2 regions of the Halanaerobium sp. genome follow, and region 2 is predicted to be linked to the other one. Evidence: riboswitches for the same ligand, from Rfam matches in the RefSeq annotation. Region 2 holds a riboswitch; the other holds the start of a gene.
What was found. Region 2 has a riboswitch for FMN ahead of CI949_RS03530 (ECF transporter S component). Riboswitches for the same ligand answer to the same signal wherever they lie in the genome.
Positions count from the first base shown of each region.

Region 1 (3,421 bases), on a different contig from region 2:
ATTACCTTAAAGATGGAAAATTTTTAGCTAAAAAAGACATTACAGCAGAAATAGACAAATTTAGTTTTTATGATCTGCAGCAGAATAATCATTTTGACTTTTATAACAGCAGCCTCAGCTATCAGGGGGAGATCAATTCTCAGTCTGTTAAGGAACCACTGCAGCTGATTAAAAATAATCATCGCTTAAATATTGCAAGTGAAGAAGTAATTTATGATTATCCCTTTTATCGAAGTTATGGAATTACTAAAGCTAACTGGGAGCGAATTTCTACTTTTAGAGACTTCGCTTTTAACGCTGATTATCAGAGCCAGAATCAGAAATTAACTGTAAATAATTTTGCTTTAAAAAATGAATTTATTGATTATCAACTTGATTTTGAGACTGTGCTGGAGGAGAGAACAGAAGCAGAAGTGGAAGCAGCAGAGACTTCTAAAACAGAATCTGAGCCTGAAGAAATGGCAGAAGAAATGGAAACAGCACTGGCAGAAATTGTTCTTTACAGCCGCCAAAATCAAAAACTGATTTTAAAAGAGCTGCAGAGTAATTATCAACTTGCTCTAAATGGTGAGTTAATAAATCTCTCTGGAAATGAGCTGTTTAATCAATTTTCCTTTGCCGAATTAAATCTCGATTCTGATTTTGCGATGTATTTAGATTCGGAAAAAAAGAATTACCAAATTCAGAAATTTGATCTTAATTTCGATCTAAGTGATTTTCAGCTTGTCCTGAAAGAAAATTTAAGTCAGGAAGTAAATCAGAGCAGTTTCGGTATTTTAGCTCAAAATGGTGAATTTGAACTCAATATTGATTCTTTAAATTATCTGCAGCAGTTTAACCATCCGAAGGGCAGAAGCGAATTAGATTTAATTTCAAACTTAATTGATGCCCGGCTGAATGCAGAATTCAATTATAGTGAAGAGGTACCTTATATCAGCAGCTCACTACTTAAATTTAAAGCTAAAAATCAGTCTGTAGAACAGCTCCTTTTATTTGCTCAACTTCTAAATGGTGATAATTTTGAGCAGGATGAAGAGGGATATTATCAGCTGGAGCTCTGGGGAAGACTGGATAATTTAAACTTTGAGTAAAATTTAACTTTACAATTCAAGCTTAAAATGCTAAAATATAACTAGAAAATTGAATATAACTAACGAGGATGGGTGAAATTCCCTACCGGTGGTAATAGTCCACAAGTCCATTTTGGATTGATCTGATGAAATGCAGAACCGACAGTAAAGTCTGGAAGGGAGTTAGATTTTAAATTTATTAATCTAATTTATTTTGTATATTTATGGCAGAATAAGTGAATTTTTTAGCTGTTGATAGATTTAAATAAAAAATGACTATTAAAGTCCTTCCAGTGATGGAGGGGCTTTTTCTATTTTAATACTATAAAAGATTTTAAAAATATTTTTGAATATCTGGGAAAGAAAAACTATCAAATAAAGAGTGATAATCTCAGAAGTACTGGAGGTATAAGATGCAGAATTTTTCAATTGATGATCAAAAGTATATGGCCCGGGCTTTAAATCTTGCCCGCAGAGGTGCAGGAAGTACTTCCCCAAATCCTATGGTGGGAGCGGTTGTGGTTAAAGACGGAGAAATTATTGGTGAGGGTTATCACCAGCAGTATGGAGGGCCTCATGCAGAAGTCTTCGCACTCGAGGCTGCAGGAGAAGCTGCCCGCGGTGCTGATATTTATGTTACACTTGAACCCTGCAGTCATTATGGCAAAACTCCACCCTGTGCTCAAAAAGTTATTGATTCCGGGATTAAAAGAGCAGTGATTGCTATGGTTGATCCGAACCCTGAGGTTGCTGGCAGAGGAATTGAAATGCTGAAAGAAGCGGGGATAGAAGTTGAAGTCGGACTTTTTCAGGAAAAAGCTGAAGTTTTAAATGAAAGCTTTTTGAAATATATTCAGAGTGAATATCCCTTTGTCTATTTAAAAAAGGCTCAGACCCTGGATGGATATATAGCCACCAGCACTGGCGATTCTAAATGGATTACCAACTCCAGAGCCAGACTGGAAGGTCATAAATTAAGACACCGGGTTGATGCAATTATGGTTGGGATTGGTACAGTGCTGGCTGATGATCCCTCGCTAACTGCCAGACTGGAAGCTGAAAGTGGAATCGATCCTTTAAGAATTATTCTGGATCCTCTGCTTGATATTCCGCTGGATGCTAAAATTATCAATCAGCAGTCAGAGGCCGAAACTCTGATTATCTGTGCCGATGATTTTCCTCCTGCCAGGGCGGCAGCAATCCACGCCAAAAAGAAAAAATTAATGGAAAAAGAGCAGGTTCAGCTTCTGAGTTTTAAAGCTGAAAATGATGGTTATTTTCAGCTCAGAGAAATTTTAAAAAGCCTGCATCAGCGTAAAATAAGCAGTCTCCTGGTTGAAGGAGGAGCGAGATTAAGTCATACATTTCTGCAGGAAGATCTGGTCGATAAATTTTATTATTTTATTGCTCCTAAAATTTATGGAGGCAGTGACGGTATAGCTTCTTTCTGCGGCAGCGGTCCCAAAATGATGTCAGCTGCAGTTGAACTAAAAATTACTGAACAGAAAAATCTGGGAGATAATATTCTATTAATTGGAGAAAGGAAAAATACTCAAAGCTGAGTTTAGTTTATAAATATGCCACTGAACTGTGGACTGAACTGGGAGGTGAATTTATTGTTTACCGGTATAATACAGGAAAAAGGGAAATTTTTGCGCAAATTTAAAGGCAGCAGCAAATATCAGCTGGAAATTAAGGCTGAGAAAGTTCTAAATGAAGTAAAAAAAGGAGACAGCATCGCAGTCAATGGGGTCTGTCTGACAGTAGTTGATTTTGGCAGTGATTATTTTAGGGCGGATGTGATGCCTGAGACTTTAAAAGCTACCAACTTAGGTGATTTAGAGCGGGGATCAGTTGTTAATTTAGAGCAGTCTCTGCGGCCAGATGACTTTATTGGCGGTCATTTTGTCACCGGACATGTTGACAGCACAGCACCTGTTAGGTCAATTAAAAGTGAAAATAATGCTAAAATTATAGAACTGGAAGTTGATCAGGAGACAGAAAAATTTATTGTTCACAAAGGCTCGGTTGCCTTAAATGGAGTCAGCCTGACAGTGATGGGAATTACAGACGGTATTTTAAAGATTTCACTGATTCCAGAAAGCTGGGCAGAAACAAATCTTTCCGAACTTGCTGCTGGAGATTTGGTTAATATTGAGACTGATATGCTGGGCAAATATGTTTATAAGATGCTCGGGAATAAGACCAGTCAAGCGAGAGCTGAGACAGAGATGTCGAAAGAGTTTTTAGCTGAAAATGGTTTTGTATAACCAAAATATTTAAAAATATTTTTTTGAAAAGTTAAAGTAAGTATTTGTCCGAAAGGAGAATTTAAATGGATAAAATAGAAG
Region 1 is NZ_QBLR01000085.1:2,431-5,851, reverse strand. It holds gene CI949_RS10080 (hypothetical protein) at 1-1,091, shown strand, start outside; FMN riboswitch at 1,146-1,262, shown strand; gene ribD (bifunctional diaminohydroxyphosphoribosylaminopyrimidine deaminase/5-amino-6-(5-phosphoribosylamino)uracil reductase RibD) at 1,484-2,632, shown strand; gene CI949_RS10070 (riboflavin synthase) at 2,687-3,340, shown strand; gene CI949_RS10065 (bifunctional 3,4-dihydroxy-2-butanone-4-phosphate synthase/GTP cyclohydrolase II) at 3,406-3,421, shown strand, end outside.
Region 1: another riboswitch for FMN. It lies ahead of ribD (bifunctional diaminohydroxyphosphoribosylaminopyrimidine deaminase/5-amino-6-(5-phosphoribosylamino)uracil reductase RibD); the one in region 2 lies ahead of CI949_RS03530 (ECF transporter S component).

Region 2 (3,421 bases):
TCAGAACCAGGACTATTTGGATCTGGCAGTTAATTTTTATGAGCTCAACAATCAGCTTGCCTCAAATTATATTTTGGAAAATAAGGTTGATGAGCAGCTGGAGCAGGAATCTCTGCGTTACCAGAAATATTATTACTTGATTAAGAATAATTTAGATTTAGATAACCTTGATAAAGCAGAAGAATATTTGATGAAAATCACTAATTTAAAAGTTAATCAGTCGGAAGTTTATCTACTTAGTGCAGAACTAAACCGGAAAAAGGATAATTTTAAGCAGGCATTTAATAATTATCAGTCAGCCTATGAGGAAAATAGAGGTCAGACATATCTCTTTAAAAATATGGCTGAGATGCTTGAACTTGCCGGTGAAGAAATTGAAGCTTATAATTACTGGCAGCGGACCCTTTCTTATGGCTGGTTTAGAGACTTAGCCTATCAGAAAATTAATCAATATCAGGATAAATATCCTCAGCTAAAACCTGATGCTGAAGATCAAGAAGAACCAGAAGAAATTAATCCGTTTACTTTAGAGGCTTCCTGGCGTGAAGTTGAAGAACTAAAAAATCAGGAAGAAAATCAGCTGCTGAGAATTGGACTCCAGGAAAATAATGAACATCTTCTTTTCCAGTATTCAGATCCTTTTTCAGTAGTTTATGATGGTAAAATTATCTATCGAGCTGAGCCGCGAAAAAATTATCTGCTCGAAATAGAAGCTGGATCAATATTTATTCGAACTGAGGAGGAAAGAGTAAGGCTCGGCAGCTCTGATCTTGAATATCAGATTTACAGCAGTCAGCAAAATTCTTCCTTTTATGTCTATAATATTAATTATGGTCAGGGATATTTCTGGCAGGGGAGCGGCAACAGACAGTACAGAGGTAATATGATCATCAAAGGTGAAGGAGAAGAGTTTACCCTAATTAATCAGGTTGAACTGACACCCTATTTGGTTTCTGTAGTTCCTTCAGAAATTTATGCCAGCTGGCCAGAGGAAGCCTTAAAGGCCCAGGCTGTAGCAGCTAGAAGTTATACGCTCAGCAATTTAGGACGCCACAGCAGTGATGGTTATGATCTCTGTTCAAGTGTTCACTGTGCAGCCTATAATGGGATAATGAGTGAAAATGAGCGCACTACAGAAGCAGTTTTATCAACTCAGGGAGAAAGTGCAGTCTATGAAGGTAGAGTTATTGAAGCTGTTTTCAGCAGCAACAGTGGTGGTTTTACAGAGCGCAGTGATCAAATCTGGTCTGCAGATTTGTATTATCTGCGGGGGGCAAATCAGATGAAAAATGATGATTATGAGTTTCCGCTGGCCCCAGTTGAGCTGCAGCAGTGGCTTTTATCTTCTCCAGAATCTTATTCTAAAGATTTCGGCAGCAGTAATTATCGCTGGCAGTTAAGAGTTCCTGCAGAAGTTATAGAATACAGGAGCGAGCTAAATAAAATTAGAAAAATAGAGGTCAATCAGCGAGCTCAGGGTGGGACAATTACTTCACTGAGTATTTACAGTGATCAGGAAAGTAAAGATTACAGTGTCTCCCAGATCAGAAGAGTACTCGGGGGTTTAAAAAGCAGCCGCTTTTATTTTGACAGCCACTATGATCAGAATGGTTATTTAAAAGAACTTTATGTTTACGGCTCCGGCTGGGGTCATAATCTTGGTCTTGACCAGTCAGCATCAGCAGGAATGGGAGCTGCAGGCTGGAATTACCAGGAGATTATTAAGCATTTTTATCCCGGAGTAGAAATTGAAAAAATTAATTAAGCAGCTGTTTAATCAAAAATTTGCTTTTTGGGAAAAAATTGCTTATAATAAAACTGACAAAAAAATATTATCTTCAGGGTCTGGTGAGCTTAAAAGCAATTCCAAACCGGTGGTATAGTCCACGAGCTTCAGCTGAACTGGTGAAATTCCAGTACCGACGGTACAGTCCGGAATAAAGAAGATTTGATAATTGATTAGCCCTGTAAAAATGGGCTAATTTTTTGTTTTAATTGGAGATAATAAATAAACAATGAGGAGAGAAAAGATGGATACAAAAAGAATTACTACAATTGCAGTTTTATCAGCTTTTTCACTGGTATTAATGCTGCTGATTCGTTTTCCGATGTTTTTACCATTTTTAATTTATGAACCAGGAGATATTCCAATCTTAATCATTTCATTTATGTTTGGGCCAGCTGCCGCACTTGGGGCTACCTTTATATTATCAATTTTAATGGCAGTATTTACAGGCCTGGGAGGTCCTTTCGGGGCTTTTATGCATTTTCTAGCAACAGGTGTCTTTGCGGGTACAGCAGGTTATTTTTATCAAAAACACCATAACAAAGTCGGAGCAATTAAAGGACTTGCAATTGGTTCAATTGCAATGACAGTTGTGATGGCAGGAGCCAATTTGATTTTTAATCCAATCTTTTATGGGATTCCCAGAGAACAGGTTCTACAGATGATGTTGCCCGGAATTTTACCATTTAATTTAACCAAAGCAGTAATTAACTCGATTATTACAGTTTTAATTTATAAAAAACTGGCAAATTTCCTGAGAAATAAGGGATTATTAAAGCAAATAAATTAGTTAAATGTTTGACAAATGCCCCTCTTTTAAGTTAAAATTTTTAATGAGAGGGGTTGTTTTTTTGCAAATAACATTTTTAGGAACTGGAACCTCCCACGGGGTACCTGTAATTGCCTGTGATTGTGAGGTGTGTCAGTCAAATAATCCAAAGAATAAAAGGATGCGCACATCGATTCATATAAAAAGTGAAGAATATAATTTGTTAATTGATACTCCGCCTGAGATGAGGCTGGAGTTAATTGCTAATAAAATAAAAAATGTTGATTCAGTTTTGATGACCCATGCTCATGCAGATCATATTATGGGGTTTGATGATATCAGGGCTTTAAACTGGTTTCAGGGTAAAGAAATGCCTGTATATGGTGATCATAAAACTTTAAATCATATAAAAAAAGTTTTTCCTTATATATTTTCCGAAGAAAATCCTGGTGGAGGAGTTCCCCAGGTTATTTTAAAGAAGATTGAAGAAGAGATGCATTTTAAAGATTTAACAGTTCAACCGGTACCAATCTATCATGGGGACAACAAGATACTTGCTTACCGGATTAATAATTTTGCCTATCTAACTGACTGCAGTAAAATCTCTGAGAGTTCTTTAAAACTCCTGGAAGGTATAGAATATGCAGCAGTTGATGCACTTCGTTTTGAAGAACACCCAACTCACATGTCGGTTGACCAGGCAGTGGAGCTGATTGAAAGCTTAAATTTAAAACACGGTTATTTAACTCATATCTCTCACAGACTTGACCATCAGAAATTAAATGATTATCTGCCTGAGTATGTAAGTCCAGCTTATGATGGTCTAAAAATAGAAGTTTAATAGAAATTTAACTTTTGTAGAAGAT
Region 2 is NZ_QBLR01000017.1:1,633-5,053, reverse strand. It holds gene CI949_RS03535 (SpoIID/LytB domain-containing protein) at 1-1,765, shown strand, start outside; FMN riboswitch at 1,831-1,952, shown strand; gene CI949_RS03530 (ECF transporter S component) at 2,031-2,576, shown strand; gene CI949_RS03525 (MBL fold metallo-hydrolase) at 2,638-3,396, shown strand.